Regions from separate parts of the Burkholderia lata genome, predicted to be linked through region 3. Evidence: riboswitches for the same ligand, from Rfam matches in the RefSeq annotation. Region 3 holds a riboswitch; each other region holds the start of a gene.
The links. Region 3 has a riboswitch for cobalamin ahead of cobW (cobalamin biosynthesis protein CobW). Riboswitches for the same ligand answer to the same signal wherever they lie in the genome.
Positions count from the first base shown of each region.

Region 1: linked by a shared signal. The riboswitch ahead of BCEP18194_RS24585 (CbtB domain-containing protein) and the one ahead of cobW (cobalamin biosynthesis protein CobW) in region 3 are both predicted to bind cobalamin.
Region 2: linked by a shared signal. The riboswitch ahead of BCEP18194_RS19110 (FecCD family ABC transporter permease) and the one ahead of cobW (cobalamin biosynthesis protein CobW) in region 3 are both predicted to bind cobalamin.

Region 1 covers NC_007511.1:387,671-394,026, reverse strand. The annotation lists gene metE (5-methyltetrahydropteroyltriglutamate--homocysteine S-methyltransferase) at 1-360, opposite strand, end outside; gene BCEP18194_RS24595 (LysR family transcriptional regulator) at 488-1,396, shown strand; gene BCEP18194_RS24590 (CbtA family protein) at 1,419-2,141, opposite strand; gene BCEP18194_RS24585 (CbtB domain-containing protein) at 2,155-2,364, opposite strand; cobalamin riboswitch at 2,398-2,535, opposite strand; gene BCEP18194_RS24580 (histidine phosphatase family protein) at 2,585-3,172, shown strand; gene BCEP18194_RS24575 (inorganic phosphate transporter) at 3,348-4,940, shown strand; gene BCEP18194_RS24570 (2OG-Fe(II) oxygenase) at 5,364-6,107, shown strand.
Region 2 covers NC_007510.1:2,897,620-2,903,975, reverse strand. The annotation lists gene BCEP18194_RS19125 (EVE domain-containing protein) at 76-537, opposite strand; RNA gene ssrS (6S RNA) at 609-790, opposite strand; gene BCEP18194_RS19120 (cell division protein ZapA) at 872-1,186, opposite strand; gene BCEP18194_RS19115 (ATPase) at 1,183-1,533, opposite strand; cobalamin riboswitch at 1,688-1,938, shown strand; gene BCEP18194_RS19110 (FecCD family ABC transporter permease) at 1,981-3,096, shown strand; gene BCEP18194_RS19105 (ABC transporter ATP-binding protein) at 3,093-3,908, shown strand; gene cobT (nicotinate-nucleotide--dimethylbenzimidazole phosphoribosyltransferase) at 3,961-5,016, shown strand; gene BCEP18194_RS19095 (adenosylcobinamide-GDP ribazoletransferase) at 5,006-5,782, shown strand; gene cobC (alpha-ribazole phosphatase) at 5,767-6,351, shown strand.
Region 3 covers NC_007510.1:1,816,803-1,823,158, forward strand. The annotation lists gene BCEP18194_RS14130 (transglutaminase-like domain-containing protein) at 1-852, opposite strand, end outside; gene BCEP18194_RS14135 (DUF3857 domain-containing protein) at 889-1,626, opposite strand; cobalamin riboswitch at 1,864-2,129, shown strand; gene cobW (cobalamin biosynthesis protein CobW) at 2,460-3,548, shown strand; gene cobN (cobaltochelatase subunit CobN) at 3,555-6,356, shown strand, end outside.

The DNA of each region.
Region 1 (6,356 bases), on a different replicon from region 3:
CGTCATTTCGCCGGCCGACACTCCGCCGCAGCACGCGGCGTGCTCTTCCGCCGACTGTGCCGAACGACCGCGCGCGACGCGGAAATAGTTGTCGAGCGCGTCGCCGTGGAAGCCCTGCACGCGCTTCGGCAGGTTGCCGAGCGTGAAGCTCATGTCGAGCACCTGATCGTAGAACGCGAAGTCGCCGACCGGGGCCAGGTCGAGGTCGCGCTGGTCGTTCCAGTGACGCTGGCGCAGCTCGGCGCCGAGCGCCTTCAGCGCGCCGCGCGACGATTCGCCCTTCCAGTAGCGTTCAAGACCGAACTTGAGTTCGCGCTTGGCGCCAATGCGCGGAAAACCGAGGTTGTGTGTCGTGACCATGAGCGCCGTCCAGAAGAGAAATTGAAGGTCCGGCAATCATCATAGGGATTTCAAATCATGAAATAAAATGGCATTATTTCATTCATCCATTAAAGTTATTCATGCATTCGTTGCGCGAGCGAAATCCATGCTGGAACGATTCCATCTCGTCGTCATTCGTGAGGTCGAGCGCCAGGGCTCGCTGACCGCGGCCGCCAATACGCTGCATCTCACGCAATCGGCGCTCAGCCATACCGTCCGGAAAATCGAGCAGCAGCTCGGCACGCCGATCTGGGATCGCGAGGGTCGCGGCCTGCGGCTCACGCAGGGCGGGCAGTATCTGCTGAAGCTGGCGAACCGGCTGCTGCCGCAGTTCGAGCTCGCCGAGGAGCGGATGAAGCAGTACGCGAAAGGCGAGCGCGGCACGCTGCGCATCGGGATGGAGTGCCACCCGTGCTACCAGTGGCTGCTGAAGGTCGTGTCGCCTTACCTGTCGCGCTGGCCCGACGTCGACGTGGACGTGAAGCAGCGCTTCCAGTTTGGCGGCATCGGCGCGCTGTTCGGCTATGACATCGACGTGCTCGTGACGCCCGATCCGCTGAACAAGCCGGGCCTGCGCTTCGACCCTGTGTTCGACTACGAGCAGGTGCTGGTGGTCGCCGATTCACACCGGTTCGCGAACGCCGACTACGTGACGCCCGAACAGCTGACCGACGAGATCCTGATCACTTACCCGGTCGAAACCGACCGGCTCGACATCTACAACCAGTTCCTGACGCCGGCCGGCATCGTGCCGAAGCGGCACAAGTCGATCGAGACGACCGACATCATGCTGCAGATGGTCGCGAGCGGGCGCGGCGTGGCCGCGCTGCCGAGATGGCTGGCCGACGAATACGCCGACCGGATGCCGGTCGTGCCGGTCAAGCTCGGCAAGAAGGGAATTGCGAAGCAGATCTTCCTCGGCATCCGCGAAGCGGATGCGTCGATCGACTATCTGGCCGCGTTCGTCGCGCTGGCGCGCGAATCGACGTGGAGCGCGCCGCGCATGCTGCGCTAGACGCGCCCCGTTGCGATGCGCGTCAGGCGGCGCGCATGCCGACGCGTTCGGTGCGTTCGACCCATGCGCCGAACAGCAGGCCGATCGTCGTCCACGTGATCACCTGCATGCCGATCGCCGCGACGCGGAACTTCCACAGCACGGCGGCCGGGAACGCTGCCGGCACTTCGTTGATCGACGGCAGCCCGAGCTGCACGGCCGCGATGATCGCGACGAACACGAGCCCCGCGACAATCGACGCGTTCCATTGGCCGAGCTTTGCCAGCAGGTGGCGGCGCACGTTGACCGAGAACACCATCGTCGCGATCGAGATCGCAATCATCAGGAAGAACAGGCCCGTGCGATAGCCGATCGTGTCCGGGTCGCCGACCGACGGCGGATTGGCCGGGTACTTGATGTTCGGCACGATCACGAGGGCGATGAACGCAGCCAGCGCGAGCCACGCGGCCAGCGGCCGTGCCGGGAGGCGGCTGCCTCGGCCATACGCGTACGCAAAGACCAGCGAGAACAGTCCGCCGAATGCCGCGCCGTAGGTCACGACGCCCGTCAGCAGACCGAGGCCGGCCTGCGTGTGGCGGCTCACTAGCTCGGGTTCCGGCGCGTCGCCCTTGGCGGCATCGAGTTTTTCTTCAAAGGAGATTGCCTGATCGACTTGCGGTTCGCCGACGACTTTCGCGAAACCGAACGTGAGAAGGCCTGCGGCGATGCCTGCGAGCATCCCGCGCATGAGCAGCTTTCCGACCATCATGAACTCCGCGTCAGTGGCAGGGGAAGCCGAGCAGATGGCGACCGTCGTGGACGAATTCGTGGACGTACATGCCCGGCACGAGCGACGTCGCACCCTGTTCCGCGCCGACGAAGTAAATCGCGAGCAACAGGATCAGGCCGACGAACACGGCCCACGGCAACAATTCACGGACGGGGATGGGCGCCGGCACGACCGCCGGCTTCAGCACTGCTTCGCTCATGGATGCACCTCAGGGGAATCGCGCCCCGACAAATGTTGGATGGGTACGAAGGCAGGTCTGGCTTCCGGGATCATGGATCACCGGTTACAGTGGCGCGACCGCGCCGGAATTGAACCGGCTTCCGCGTTTCGTATCGGGCGAATTGTACGCGCGAACGTTCGCGTATTGAAGCGGCGACAGGTGAACGAACGCACCCGTCCCGGGTCATCCGAAACACGACATGAACATGCATGCCTCGCTGCGCCTGATCGCACACGCATCGACCCGCGCGATGCGTACCGGCACGTTTCCCGACGACGATCCGCTCGACGCGCACGGGCTCGCCGAAGCCTTGGCACTGCGCGACCGGTGGACAGGCGTGACCGGCGCGCTCGTGTTGTGCAGCCCGGCCCGCTGTGCGGTGCAGACCGCCGATGCGCTCGGCCTGCACGCCGACGTCGATGACGCACTGCGCGACATCGATTACCGGAACTGGCGTGGCAAGCGGCTGCACGACCTCGCGCGCGACATGCCTGACGAATTGAGCGCGTGGATCGGCGATCCGTCCGCGTCGCCGCACGGCGGCGAATCGTTCGACGCAGCGATGCGCCGTGCCGGCACATGGTTGAACGCGCTGCAACACGGCCGCGACATCGTCGCCATCACGCATGCGCCGATCGTTCGCGCGGCCGTCGCGCATGCGCTGCGGATGGATCCCGGCGCGGCAACCCGCATCGACGTCGCACCGCTGTCGTGCACGACATTCGCTGCGTCGCCGCACGGATGGATGTTGATCGCCGACGACGATCGGCGCGACACTGCCACATAGCCTCCCGCCGTGTTGCGTTCACTTTGTGGACCACGACGCAAGCCGATGCGTCGCATCGTAATCGCGACGCTCACCTTACGTCGCTGTAAGACACTCCGTTCGTTGTCCCTGCTGTCATCAAACTGACTGCTAGCCGAAGCTAGGATCGGTCGCGGTTCCCTTACGAGATACCGTCATGAATCAACCTGCTTCGTCTACCCCGAACAATTCGGGTTCCGTCGAGCGCACCAGGCAGCTCGGCTATGCCGTCTTCCTGCTGGTGCTCGCGATCGGTGCAATCTATATCGCCACGCACCTGATCGACGATCTGTCGCCGATGCGCGAAGGATCGCTGTTCCCGTACCTGATGCTCGGCGCCGCGCTGCTGATCGCGCTCGGCTTCGAGTTCGTCAACGGTTTCCACGACACCGCGAACGCGGTGGCCACCGTGATCTATACGCACTCGCTGACGCCGAACGTCGCGGTGATCTGGTCCGGCCTGTGGAACTTCCTCGGCGTGATGATCTCGAGCGGTGCTGTCGCGTTCGGCATCCTGCAGCTTCTGCCGGTCGAGCTGATCCTGCAGGTGGGCAGCGGTGCGGGCTTCTCGATGGTGTTCGCGCTGCTGATCGCCGCGATCGTGTGGAACCTCGCGACCTGGTATTTCGGGTTGCCGTCGTCGAGCTCGCATACGCTGATCGGGTCGATCATCGGCGTCGGGCTGATGAACCAGCTGATGCACGGGCCGTCCGGCACGAGCGGTGTCGACTGGGGCCAGGCGCTCGGTGTCGGCAAGTCGCTGCTGTTCTCGCCGATCGTCGGCTTCCTGTGCGCGGCGCTGCTGCTGCTCGTGCTGAAAACCCTCGTGAAGATTCCGGAGCTGTACAAGGAGCCGCCGAAGGATCAGCCGCCGCCGTTCTGGATTCGCTGCCTGCTGATCCTGACCTGCACCGGCGTGTCGTTCGCGCACGGCTCGAACGACGGGCAGAAAGGGATGGGCCTCATCATGCTGATCCTGATCGGCACGGTGCCGGCCGCCTACGCGCTGAACAAGGCCGTCACGCCGGCCGAGACGCAGACCTTCGTAGCGGTCGCGAACCAGGCAGCCGCGACGTTCGGGAAGTACACGAACGGCGTCGCACCGTCCGCGAACCCGCGCGCTGACGTCGAGCTTTACGTCCAGCATCGCGAACTGACGCCGGCCGTGATCCCCGCCGTGCAGCAGTTGTCCACGTCGCTCGCGACCGCGGTCGGTGCATCGGGCTCGATGGCGGCCGTGCCGCAGCGTGACGTCGACAACGTGCGCAACACGATGTATCTGGTATCCGAAGCAATCCGCCTGATCGAGAAGTCCGGTCAGCCCGCGTTCGCCGCCGACGACAAGCTCGCGATCGACAACTATCGCAAGCAGCTCGACCACGCAACCAAGTTCATTCCGACTTGGGTGAAGGTTGCGGTCGCGATCGCACTGGGCCTCGGCACGATGGTGGGCTGGAAGCGGATCGTCGTGACCGTCGGCGAGAAAATCGGCAAGCAGCATCTGACGTACGGACAGGGCGCGTCGGCCGAACTCGTCGCGATGCTCACGATCGGCGCAGCCGACGTGTACGGATTGCCCGTATCGACGACGCACGTGCTGTCGTCAGGCGTCGCAGGCACGATGGCGGCGAACGGATCGGGCTTGCAATGGGGCACGGTGCGCAGCCTCGTGCTGGCGTGGGTGCTGACGCTGCCGGCGTCGATCGTGCTTGCCGGCGGACTCTATTGGCTGTTCCGGTCGGTGGGATAAACGGTGATTCGGCGGGGGGCCGGCGACAGCCGGCTGCCCGCTGCAGAAGATTCGACCCTCGCTTCTTCGCTTCTTCGCTTCTTCGCTTCTTCGCTTCTTCGCTTCTTCGCTTCTTCGCTTCTTCGCTTCTTCGCTTCTTCGCTTCTTCGCTTCTTCGCTTCTTCGCTTCCTCGCTTCCTCGCTTCCTCGCTTCCTCGCTTCGCCAATTCGACTCGTCGAGGCATCCGGTGCGTCCATGCCGTCGTGGGCGTTCACCCTCTTTCTTTCCCGAATTGAAGCGCAAGATCTGGAGCGCGCTGGCGCATGGACATCCGTAGACTGGGCGCATCAACATTTACCGTGGGCGCCACCGTGCGGACAATGCGGCCGACGCATTCCGCACGGCTGAATGGCGCCACATTGCTGACGAACCGAGGTACGCCCGTGAACATTGCCGACCTGCAACCTGCCGTCGAATCGCTGGAAATCGCGCAACGCGTCAACGCGATCGACTGGACGACTGTCGATGCCGATCTCGATCGCTACGGATGCGCGCGCGTGCCGGGCCTGATCTCGGCAAGCGAGTGCGCGACGCTCGCATCGCTCTATCCGCGCGATGCGCTCTATCGTTCGCGCGTCGTGATGGCGCGGCACGGGTTCGGTCGCGGCGAATACAAGTATTTCGCGTACCCGCTCCCCGCGATCATCGCCGAGCTGCGTGCGACGATCTACCCGCATCTCTCGCCAATCGCGAATCGCTGGAACAAGGCACTCGGGATCGACGTCCGCTATCCGGCAGACCACGCGACCTTCCTCGATCGCTGCCACGCAGCAGGACAGACGCGACCGACGCCGCTGATCCTGCAATACGGCGCCGACGACTACAACTGCCTCCATCAGGACCTGTATGGCGAACATGTCTTTCCGCTTCAGGTTGCGATCCTGCTGTCGGCACCGGGCAGCGATTTCACTGGCGGCGAATTCGTGCTGACGGAACAGCGACCACGCATGCAGTCGCGTGCGGAAGTGGTGCCGCTGACGCAAGGCGACGCCGTCATCTTCGCCGTGCACGGCAGGCCCGTGCAAGGAACGCGCGGCGTCTATCGCGTCAACCTGCGCCACGGCGTCAGCCGGATTCGGAGTGGCCATCGCCACACGGTCGGCATCATCTTCCATGACGCACAGTGACGGCTATCGGAACGAGCACGACGCTGTCGCGCCATCCGCCATGCAGGCGGATTCTCGCGGGCAATACCGCGCATCCAGCGATGCCAATCGCGCGTGATCGATCAGGGTTCTTCGCGAACGGGTGTCACCAGGCGATCAGTTCGGTCATCCACCATGGGAGATGACCTTTTCGCTTCTCGTCAAAACGTCGCTATATGCTGGCCGCATGTTTCGCGTGAGCGACAGAGAGCCCAGACACTCACCTATCGC
Region 2 (6,356 bases), 1.1 Mb from region 3:
GCTTAGGCCGCGCGAAAGTGCCGCGAGTTCCGTGGCGGCGGTGCGTACTGACCAGATTTGACCTTTGGCGTGCGCCTACTTCATCAGCTTTTCGGTGATGAAGCGCCATTCGGCGCGCGTGACCGGCGTGATCGACAGCCGGTTGCCGCGTGCGAGCACGCGCATGTCGGCGAGTTCGTCGTGTTCGCGCAGCGCCGCAAGCGGCACGAGTGGCGATTTTTTCACGTAGCACACGTCGACGAGCAGCCAGCGCGGTGCTTCCTGAGTCGACTTCGGGTCGTAATAGGGGCTTTTCGGATCGAACTGCGTGGGGTCGGGGTAGGGCGTCGACGACACTTCGGCGAGGCCCGCGATGCCCGGCTCGGGGCAGCTCGAGTGATAGAACAGCACGCCGTCGCCGATCTTCATCGTGTCGCGCATGAAATTGCGCGCCTGATAGTTGCGCACGCCGGTCCACGGCAGCGAGCGCTGCGGTGCGTTGGCGAGATCGTCGATGCTTGCTTCGTCCGGTTCGGACTTCATCAGCCAGTATTGCATGGATCGTGATCGACGCAGAAAGAGGCTGCTACAAAAGAAAACGGCACCGGGCTTCGCCCGATGCCGTTGGATAGGCCCCCGCCTTGGCCGCTAGGCCGGCATCCTGAACCTGAGGTTCAGAATTGGTCGCAGTTAGCAGCACTTCGGGTACATCAGACAGAGTGACGCGCGCGCCCGTGCTACAAATTTCCGCAACCGTGCACATGGCATTGGTTCAAGGAATATATGACCTTGGCGAACCAGGCAGGGAAGCTGACTGAACTGTGATTCGATGCGCCAATTTGACCACCGTTGATCGCCGAGATCAAGCGGAATCGACGCATCGATTAAAACGTTACTGCGTCTCGTGCTGTGCGAGCACCGCGCCGAGCTGTTCGTTCATCTGGTGCATTGTACGACGGATTTCCTCCGCGGGAAATGCTTCACCGTGCCGCACGCTCGTTTGCAGCCGCAGCAATTCGGACGCGAGCGACAGCGCCGCCATCACGGCGATGCGATCGGTGCCGCGTACCGAGCTGTTCGAGCGGATTTTCGACATTTCGGCGTCGACACGCGCGACCGCTTCGAGCAGTGCCGCTTCGGTCTCGGCCGAGCAGGCGAGCCGATAGGCCTGACCGAGAATCGAGACTTCGATCTGCTTGGTGCTCATGCATGTTCTCCGTGGCTGGCCGCGTCATCGCCATCCGCACGCGCCTGCCCATCCAGCAGGTCGAGCTGGTTGTCGGCTTGCTCCGCACTTTTCGAGCGCGGCAGCTTTTCGAGAATCGCGTTCAGTTTCACCTGGGCGTCGTCGATCTTTGCCGACAGCGTGTCACGCTCGGCCGCAAGTGCATTGCGTTCGTCGCGCAGTTGCGCGAGTTCCGCGCGGACAGCGTCCGCATCCGCGCGCAATTGCGCGACCTGCTCCTCGAGCGCGAGCCGTTCCGAGTGATAGCGCTTGTTCAGCGAAATCAGACGGCCAATATTTTGAGATAGGGTTTCGAGTTCGTTGAGCATTTGCTGCGTCCTCTAAAGACCCAGCATTTTAGCGCGGAATAACGCGCAATCCGACATCTGTAACGTTTCCAGTCGTAACACCCCTGCTTCTTGCGGCGAATCAGCGCTTCCTGTGCGTGTCCGGACGCTTCCTTGACGCTCGCGCGACCCGCTCCTAAACTGGCGCCGCCTCGGTGCTCGCGCGTGGAACGCGCGGTTAAACGGGAAGCAGGGCGCGGGCGCCGGAAGCCCGCCAACCTGCGCTGCCCCCGCAACGGTAAGCGGCCGCGTCCGATGACGCAGGCCGGCTCGGGCGCGTTTCACGTGCAGGTTCTGCATGCGGACGCGGGCCACTGCGCGTCATCGCGCGGGAAGGCGAGCCGGACCGCCGCCAGCCCGGATACCGGCCGAGACGGGGAGCCCGCACGGGCTTCGTGACGCGCGGCCTGCGGGGAGGCGGGGCGCGCAATGCTTCACGGAATCTTCTTCGATGCTGACCCCAATCGTCCGCGCGGCGCTCAAGTCACGACCGGCCGGCACCCGCAAGCGGGTGCGCCGCACGTCGTGTGCGGCGCCGTACGCGGCATGAGCGCCGCGCGCGCCACCGCGATCTGGGCCCTGCTGGCTGCAGCGGTCGCGTTGCTGTTCGTCGCGTCACTGTCGATCGGCAGCGTGCCGATGTCGCCATGGCAGGCGCTCGCGTCGCTCGTGCCGCATGGCGGCGACGCGCTGTTCGCCGATATCGTCCGCACGCTGCGCCTGCCGCGCGCGCTCGCGGGCTTCGCATGCGGCGCGCTGCTCGCGCTGGCCGGTGCACTGCTGCAGGTGCTGCTGCGCAATCCGCTCGCGGAGCCGTACGTGCTCGGCGTGTCGGGTGGCGCAGCCGGCTTTGCGCTCGTCGCGATGATCGCGGGCGGCGCGTGGTGGCTCGTCGATGCGTCGGCGTTTGCCGGCTCGCTCGTGTCGGTCGCGCTCGTGCTCGGTCTTGCGCGCCGCGAGCTGTGGCGCGGCGAATCGCGCGATGCTTCGCCGCGGCTGCTGCTCACGGGCGTCGTGATCGCGGCGGGGTGGGGCGCGCTCGTCACGCTGCTGCTGTCGCTCGCGCCCGATGCACGATTGCGCGGGATCATCTTCTGGCTGACCGGCGACCTGAACGGCGTGACCACGCCGTGGTTCGCGTGCGGTGCGCTGTTGCTGGCCGCATGCGTCGCGTTGCCGGCCGCGCCGCAACTGAACGTGCTGCTGCGCGGCGATGCGACCGCGCTCGCGCTCGGCGTGCCCGTTGCGCGCCTGCGCGTGCGGATCTATCTCGTCGCATCGCTGGCCGCCGCGGCCGCGGTGACGACGGCCGGCACGATCGGTTTCGTCGGCCTCGTCGTGCCGCATGCGCTGCGGCTCGCTTTCGGCAACGACCAGCGGATGCTGCTGCCGGCCGCGATGCTCGCGGGCGGCGGCGGCGTGATGGCGGCCGACCTGCTCGCACGCACTGCGATCGCGCCCGCGCAACTGCCGGTCGGCGTGATGACCGCATTGATCGGCGTGCCGGTGTTCCTGTGGATGTTGTTGAGGAGGCCGATGCGATGACGGGGGCCGCACTGCACGCCACGGCCGGTGACATGAACTACGCGGCCGTCGGCCTGACGCTGAAGGCCGGCGCGCGCACGCTGCTCGACGGCTTCACCCAGGTGTTTCGTCCCGGCGAAATCTGGTGCGTCGCCGGGCCGAACGGCGCGGGCAAGACGACGCTGCTCGCGACACTCGCGGGGCTGCAGCCGCCGGCCGGCGGACACGTCGAGATCGACGGCCGGCCGCTTGCCGCATGGCCGCCCGAGCAACTCGCGCAGCGCCGTGCGCTGATGCCGCAGCAACTGCACGACGCATTCAGCGCGACCGTATTCGACACGGTGTTGCTCAACCGCTTTCCGTATCTCGGGGGTTGGGGCTGGGAGCGTGACGGCGATCGCGCGGCCGCGCGCGACGCGCTGGCGACGTTCGATCTCACGGCTCTGGCGTCGCGCGACGTGCTGTCGCTGTCGGGCGGCGAGCGCCAGCGCGTCGCGCTGGCCGCGACGCTGTGTCAGGATGCGCCGCTGATGCTGCTCGACGAGCCGCTCGCGCATCTCGACCTGCATCACCAGATCGATTGCCTGACCGCGCTGGCCGCATGGCTCGACGCGGGCCCGCGCACGGTGCTGTTCTCGTGCCATGATCTGAATCTCGCGCGGCGTTTCGCGACGCATGCGCTGTTGCTCGACGGCCGCGGCCACGCGTGGGCCGGCCCCGTGCACGACGTGCTGACGCCCGAGCGCGCGAGCGATGCGTTCGGTTATCCGCTCGTGCTGATCCGCGAGAATGGCCGCGATGCGCTGCTGCCGGCGTGGCCCGAGCGACAATGACCCTTTCTTTTCCGATGCGCGGCGCACACCGCGCCAACGACACGGCTTTTCGATGACGACCTCGACCCACTTCCCGCCCGCGATCGCGCCGCTCGACGATGTGCTGCGCAAGCGCCTGCAGCACGTGATCGACCACAAGACCAAGCCGCCCGGCAGCCTTGGCCAGCTCGAGGCGATCGCGCTGCAGATCGGCCTGATCCAGCACACCGAGCGGCCGGTCGTGCAGCGTCCGGTGATGATCGTGTTTGCCGGTGATCACGGGATTGCCGTCGAGGGCGTGAGTCCTTATCCGCAAGCGGTGACCGCGCAGATGGTCGCGAACTTCCTCGCCGGCGGAGCGGCAATCAACGCGTTCTCGGGCGTCGCGCAGAGCACGCTCGAGATCGTCGATGCGGGTGTTGCGTCGCCGCTGCCGCTGTCCGACCGGCTGGTGTCGCTGCCGGTCGCGCGCGGGACGCGCAACTTCGCGGCGGAGCCGGCGATGACGCGCGACGAGGCGATGACGGCACTCGCGGCCGGCGCGGCGCGCGTGCGCCTGCACGCGTCGCTCGGCACGAACGTGATCGGCTTCGGCGAGATGGGGATCGCGAACACGTCGTCGGCCGCGTGCCTGATGAGCCGCCTGCTCAGCGTGCCGATCGACGCGTGCGTCGGGCGCGGCACCGGCCTCGACGACCAGGGCCTCGCGCACAAGCGTGCGGTGCTCGGCCGTGCGCTCGTCAAGCACTCGCACGCCATTGCACCGCTCGATGTGCTCGCGACGTTCGGCGGCTTCGAGATCGCGATGATGACGGGCGCGTATCTCGCGGCCGCGAGCGAGCGGATGACGATCCTCGTCGACGGCTTCATCGCGACGGCCGCGCTGCTGGTTGCCGAGCGCATCGCGCCCGGCGTGCGCGACTACTGCGTGTTCTCACATACGTCGCACGAGGCCGGACACCGGCGCATGCTCGAGCATTTCGGCGCGAAGACGCTGCTCGCGCTCGACCTGCGGCTCGGCGAAGGCACGGGCGCCGCGCTTGCGCTGCCGCTCGTGCGTGCGGCGGCTGCGTTCCTCACGGAGATGGCGAGCTTCGAATCCGCCGGCGTCGACAATCGTGACGCCTGATCGCGCGCGCGGCGTGCAGGCCGAACTGCGCTACTTCTTTGTCGCGCTCGGCTATTTCACACGCGTGCCCGTGCCGCGCTCGATCGGCTACGCAGCCGGCGATCTCGACCAGGCCGCGCGATATTTCCCGCTCGTCGGCGCATGTGTCGGCGCGTGGGGCGCGCTTGTCTATCTCGCCGCGCTGCGCGTGTTGCCGCCGTCGATCGCGGTCGGGTTGTCGATGGCCGCGACGCTGCTCGCAACGGGCGCCTTTCACGAGGATGGCCTGGCCGACAGCTGCGATGCGTTCGGCGGCGGCTATACGCGCGACGACGTGCTGCGCATCATGCACGACTCGCGGATCGGCACGTTCGGCGCGGTCGCGCTCGTGATCTCGCTCGGCGTGAAATGGCAGGCGCTGGCGTCCATGCTGCCGTTGCGTGCCGCGTGGACGATGATCGGCGCGCACGCGGCGAGCCGCGCGGTGGCCGTGAGCTTGCTGATGACGCTCGACTACGTGCGGCCCGAAGGCAAGGCGAAACCGGTCGCGCAACGGATGGGCGCACGCGCGGCGTGCGTCGCGGCGCTATTCGGATTGCCCTGGCTGTTCTGGCCCGACTGGCGCATGGGCGTCGCCACATGCATTGCGGTCGTGCTCGTGCGCGCGTGGGCCGCCCGCTATTTCGTGAAGCGGATCGGTGGCTATACGGGCGACTGTCTCGGCTTCACGCAGCAACTGTGCGAACTGGTGATCTATCTCGTGGTGCTCGGATGGACGTCGTCCTGATCCGTCATCCGGCTGTCGGCGTCGAGCCGGGCATCTGCTACGGACGCAGCGACGTGCCGCTCGCTGCATCGGCCGACACCGGTGCGCAGGCCGTGCGCGCGCATCTGTCGGCACTCTGCGCACCGCTTCCCGAACAGGTCTGGACGAGCCCGCTGACGCGCTGCGTATCGGTTGCCGAACGGCTCGCACACGCATGCGACGTGCCGCTGCGGCGCGACGCGGACTGGCAGGAGATGGATTTCGGCGCGTGGGAAATGCAGCGCTGGGACGATATCGATCGCGCGGCGCTCGATGCGTGGGCGGCCGATCTGATGCACGCGTGTGCGCATGGCGGCGAAAGCGTTGCGCGGTTTGCTGCGCGCGTGGCCCGGCGGGCCGATGCGGTAGCGCAGTTCGATGGCCCGCAGTGGGCGGTGACGCATGCGGGCGTGATCCGCGCATTCGCATCGCATGTACTGCGCGTGCCGCTCGATACGGTGCTGTCTCGACCCGTACCGACAGGCGGTGTCGTCTGGCTGCGCGCCGATGCCGCTACGCAAACTTGGGAAGTGGTGCACTGGGACGAATAGGCGCG
Region 3 (6,356 bases):
TCGTACGGAGACGTCCGGCGGGATTGCGAGCAGGTGGGCGTCGGCCGGCAATGTGATCCGGTAGTGCTCCTCGAGCCGCGTTCCGGCACATACGCCTTCAAATACCTTGCTTTTCTCCTGGAGCACGAAATCGGCGAAGCTCCGGATCTGACCGAAGTTGGGCAGCGACGGGATCGCAAATGCCGCGGGGCCGGGCATCAGCGCCAACTGGTTCAGATCGCCGTGCAATGCGATCGAGAACGGCTGGTCGAGGTCGTCGAGATGACGCGGGCTCATCTGCAACTCGCCCGCGAGGCCGTAGCGGCGCAGCATCTCGTCGGCAAGCCGCTTCGGCTGGACGTGGATGAACATCTGGCGCGCCCGCTGGACTTCCTGGCCGTCGAGCGTGATGTCGCCCGTCATCGTCGCATTGCCGTCACGATCGAGATCGACCGCATAAGCCAGCAATGAGCGGCTGTTGTGGCCGTTCTGCGGCGGCGTGACGATCAACTGGCCGGTCGAGGTGTCGAGCGCGGGCTTGCCGCTCGCCTCGAACTGCAGTGCGCCGAACGGCAGCACGCCGACCGTGGTGTCGGCAAACACGTCGAATTCCGGCAGCCATACGATCGCATGATTGAACGTCAGGACATCGGGTACGGCCGGCAACCGATAGCGGTTGCCGAGATTGACCAACACGGTATGGCTCTCGATGCCCTTTGCATCGAGCAGGGCGGACAGCAGCGTCGCCTGATCCTTGCAGTCGCCGTAGCGGTTGGCGAGAACCGTGTCGGCGCGATGCGGAACGACCGGCCCGGCGCCGAAATACACGCCGACATAACGGATGTTGCGTGCGACCCACGCGTATAACCGCATCGCCTGTTGGCGCCGATCCGCGATCCCGGTGGTCAACTAATTTGCGAGCTGGCGGATCGCGTCGTCCTGCTGCTGCTGATCGAACGCGCGGATATGGTAGGCGTGGGCGATTTCCGCGTAGCCGGAGAAGTTGCTCGCGATGAAGACGGGGCCGATATCCGTCCACGCCACCGTGTTCGCTTGCTCGTCGAGCGGGCCGGACGGCGGCGTTTCGTAATGATAGGAACGGAGCCGGCGTCCGTCGCGGGACGCGTCGGCCGATTGATGCATGCCACGCGCGTCGATCGCGACCGGCATGTCGTCCGGCGTGTCGAGCGTGACGTTCGCCGAGCGATAGTCCTCGATCGGCGGAAACGAGAGCTGCACGCTGAATTTGCCGGGAAACAGCGTGTCGGTGTCGGCCAGCGTGTACGACAGCCGGATCGAATCGCCTTTTGCGAGCGCGGGAAACGTGACGATACGCAAATGCTCTGCACTGAATTGCGGCGCGGCGATCGCGACGGGTGCCGGACGATCGAAGATGCCCTGTGCAGCATCGACCGAAACCGTCGAGCCGTCGGCATGTACCGTCTGCGCCGAATTGACGTCAACCTTCGCGAACTGTGCGTTGTACGACAGCACATACTGGCCGAAGCGGGCGATCGCCGCATCCGTCAGCAACTTGATCGACAGATCGACCTTGATCACGCGTTTGCCGGATGGGTCGACCGTGATCAGGTTGTCGCATCGTTCGATCCGGTAGTCCGCCGCGAACGCAATCGAAAGCTGGAGCATCAGCAGAGCCGCAATTCCGTAGCGTGCGATGCGTGAGACATTCATGTCGAACCCCAATCGATGGAAGTCTGGCGATGCAGCCGGTTCAGTCAGGCGCCGCCTGAATTGGGCGACACGGCGTCATCCGGACAAGACGGTATACAAATCTCCGCGGCCACGTCAATCGTCTGCACATCCGTCCCTGGACGCTGCCTCGTCCGGCTCCGACGCTGCCTTGACGCTCTCGCCCGCGCCGCCTACACTCGCACGCGTTTTGGTGCTCGCGCGCGCCGCTCCGGTGCGCGCAGTTAAACGGGAAACAGGGAGCCTGCCTGCGCCGCAGTCGAGCCAACCTGTGCTGCCCCCGCAACGGTAAGCGAACGCGTCGCGCCCATGCGCGTCGCAACGCCGCTTCGCCGCATGCCGCGCGCATGCGGACGACCGCCACTGGATGCTGTGCGCATCCGGGAAGGCGAAGCGGCGTGTTCGTCAGCCCGGATACCGGCCTAAACATTGGGGTTCAGCGCCGCGGGGAGGCGGCGCATCGTCCACGGCCGCAGCAGGCCCGACGCCCGCGTGTTGCCCGCTTCCTCCGCCGATGTGCCCCCGCGCGAACCCGCGCCGGCCGGCGAGGCAAACGGCAGGCAGCGCGAGCCGGGCCGGCAGCCGCCGTGTTGGCATTCACGATGTCGACCGTTCGCAAGGAAGCACCATGTCCGATTCGTCGTCCCGCCCGTCCCGCGACTGTCCGTCCGGATCGCGCGGCGGCATGCCTGCGATCCGCCAGATGAACTGCCACGCCGCCTTCGACGCGACGATCCCGGCCTGATTCCATTTTCGACACAGGACCTACCATGACCCTTCGCAAGCTTCCCGTCACGATCGTCACGGGCTTTCTCGGCAGCGGCAAGACCACGCTGATGCGCCACATCCTGCAGCACGCCGAAGGCCGCCGCATCGCGGTGATCGTCAACGAATTCGGCGAGCTCGGCATCGACGGCGAAATCCTCAAGGGCTGCGGCATCGGCTGCGAGGATGCCGACGGCGCGCAGGGCGAAGCGGCGGGCCAGCTGTACGAACTCGCGAACGGCTGCCTGTGCTGCACCGTGCAGGAAGAGTTCTATCCGGTGATGGAAGCGCTCGTCGAGCGCCGCGCGGACATCGACCACGTGCTGATCGAGACGTCCGGCCTCGCGCTGCCGAAGCCGCTCGTGCAGGCGTTCAACTGGCCGACGATCCGCAACAGCTTCACGGTCGATGCGGTCGTGACCGTGGTCGACGGGCCGGCCGCCGCGAGCGGCCAGTTCGCGGAAAACCCGCAGGCCGTCGACGCGCAGCGCCGCGCCGATCCGAACCTCGATCACGAATCGCCGCTGCACGAGCTGTTCGCCGATCAACTGTCGTCCGCCGATCTCGTGATCGTGAACAAGGCCGATCTCGTCGGCGATGCGGAATTCGCGCAGATCGAAACCGCGATCCGCGACGAGATCCCGCCGCAGGTGAAGATCGTGCGCGCGACGCGCGGCGAGCTCGATCTCGCGATGCTGCTCGGCCTCGAATCGGCATCGGAAGAAACGATCCACCTGCGTCACGACCATCACGGCTCGGCCGAGGACGGCGATCACGATCACCATCACGACGATTTCGACTCGGTGGTCGTATCGGGCGACGCCGGCACGCGCGAAGCGACGATCGCCGCGCTGCAGCGGGTCGTCGAGGCACACACGATCTATCGCGCGAAAGGCTTCGCCGCGCTGCCCGGCGCGCCGATGCGCCTCGTGATCCAGGGCGTCGGCCGCCGCTTCGACAGCTATTTCGACCGTCGCTGGCAGGATGGCGAAACGCGCGCGAGCCGCTTCGTGCTGATCGGCGAGGATCTCGACGCGACCGTGCTGCAACGCGCGTTCGACGCCGCGTGCGCGGCCGAGCCGCAACAGGCGTAACGCACGATGCATCTGCTGCGCACCACGCCGGGCGGCTTCGTCGACGATACGCAGGGCGTCGTCCGGATCGACCAGCAGCCGGCCGACATCGTGATCCTGAGCTCGGCCGACACGACGCTGTCGCTGCTCGCGAGTGTCGTGCCGCATCTGCCGGCCGGTTTCCCGAGCGTGCGGCTCGCGAACGTCACGTTCCTGCGGCAACCGGCGTCGGTCGATTTCTACGTCGACGACGTGCTGCAGCATGCGAAGTCGGTCGTGATCGATCATCTCGGCGGCGAGGCGTACTGGCCGTACGGGATCGAGCAGGCCGTGTCGCTCGCGTCGAAGCGCAGGCAGCAGCTCGCGATGTTCTCGGGCGACCTGCAGGAAGATCCGAACCTCGTCGCGAAGAGCACCGTCGCGCCCGACCTGTGCCGGCTGTGGTGGCGCTACCTGCGTGAAGGCGGCGTGCACAACGCTGGGGCGCTGCTGCGCAGCATTGCATTCCACACGCTCGGGTTCGGCGACGAACCCGAGCTGCCGCGCCCGCTGCCGGCCGCGGCGCTGTATCACCCGGCGCGCGACCGCGCGAGCGTCGACGACTGGCGGCCGCGCTGGACGCCCGGCGCGCCCGTCGTCGCGATCCTGTTCTATCGTGCGCACTGGCAGGCCGCGAACACGGCCGTGTTCGATGCGCTGGCCGATGCGCTCGTCGAGGAAGGACTGAATCCGCTGCCGATCGCGGTCACGTCGCTGAAGGACGCGGTGAGCCGCGAAGTCATCACGCAGCTGTGCGACACGCACGACGTCGCGCTCGTGCTGAACACGACCGCGTTCGCGGCCGGCGCGATCGACAGCCCCGAACACGACGTGCTCGCCGGCGATGCGCCGGTATTGCAGGTGATCCTGTCCGGCGGCAATCGCGACGCGTGGGTGGCCGACAACCAGGGCCTGCATGCGCGCGATATCGCGATGCACATCGCGCTGCCCGAGGTCGACGGCCGCATCGTCACGCGCGCGGTGAGCTTCAAGGGGCTCGCGTACCGCTGCCCGCTCACCGAGGTCGACGTCGTGCGCTACCAGCCGGACGCCGAGCGGATCGCGTTCGTCGCGGCGCTCGCGCGCGGCTGGTGCCGGCTGCGCACGCTCGGCAATGCCGACAAGCGCGTCGCGCTGATTCTCGCGAACTATCCGCAAAGCGAAGGGCGGATCGGCAACGGCGTCGGGCTCGACACGCCGGCGTCCGCGCTGCGCGTGCTCGCGGCGCTGCGCGATGCGGGCTACACGGTGGCCGACCTGCCGCCCGACGGTGACGCGCTGATCGCGCGGCTCACCGAAGGCGTGACCAACGACGCGGCCGTGCATGCGCTGCGCCCCGCGTTCCAGAGCTTCCCGCTGGCCGACTACGTCGTGCGTTTCGCGCGGCTGCCGGCGGCCGTGCGCGATGCGCTGAACGAACGCTGGGGGCCGCCCGAAGCCGACCCGACGCTGCGGCAAGGGCGTTTCACGATCGCCGGCTGGCGCGCGGGCAACGTGTTCGTCGGCATCCAGCCGTCGCGCTCGCGCGGCGAGAACGACTATGCGAGTTACCACGACGCGGATCTCGTGCCGCCGCACGCGTATCTCGCGTTCTATTTCTGGCTGCGCGATGCGTATCGCATCGACGCGGTCATCCACCTCGGCAAGCACGGCAACCTCGAATGGCTGCCGGGCAAGAGCGTCGCGCTGTCCGACGCGTGCTGGCCCGACCTGACGCTCGGGCCGCTGCCGCACCTGTATCCGTTCATCGTCAACGATCCGGGCGAGGGCAGCCAGGCGAAGCGCCGCGCGCAGGCCGTGATCATCGATCACCTGATGCCGCCGCTCACCCGCGCGGAAAACTACGGCCCGCTGCAGGATCTCGAGCGGCAGGTCGACGAATACTACGAAGCGCTGATGGTCGATGCGCGGCGCGCGAAGCTGCTGCGCAAGACGATCCTCGCGACGATCGCCGAGCATCGGCTGCACGATGAACTGAGTGTGTCGCCGCCGCGCGATACGGGCGACGAGGATGCGCTGCTCACGCGCGTCGATGCGTGGCTGTGTGAACTGAAGGAAGCGCAGATTCGCGACGGGCTGCACGTGTTCGGCGAATCGCCGATCGATCGTCAGCGACGCGACACGCTGCTCGCGCTCGCGCGTTTTCCGGTGGGCGACGGCAAGGGCTTGCGTGCGGGGCTGATCGGCGCGCTCGCGCGCGATCTGATGCTCGGCGACGACTTCGATCCGCTCGCGGCCGACTGGGCCGCGCCGTGGGTTGGCCCGCGCCCGGCGATCCTGCAGGCGCTCGACGCATCGCCGTGGCGCCACGCGGGCGATACGCGCGAGCGGCTCGAACGGCTCGCGCAGCAATGGCTGGACGGGCTGTGTGCGGCCGACGACGGCGACCCGTGCACCGACGCGACGCCTCCCGGCGACTGGCCGCACACGCTCGCCGTGATCGAGCGCGTCCGCGCGACGCTGCTGCCCGCGCTCGACGCATGCGGCGGCGAGGAAATGCGCCAGCTGCTGCGCGGGCTCGACGGCCGCTTCGTGCCGCCGGGGCCGAGCGGCTCGCCGTCGCGCGGCCGCCCGGACGTGCTGCCCACGGGCCGCAATTTCTACTCGGTCGACACGCGCGCGGTGCCGACGCAGGCCGCGTGGTCGCTCGGCCTGAAATCCGCGCAGCAACTGATCGAGCGTCATCTGCAGGATCACGGCGACTATCCGCGCGCGATCGGCCTGTCGGTCTGGGGCACGGCGACGATGCGCACCGGCGGCGACGACATCGCGCAGGCGTTCGCGCTGCTC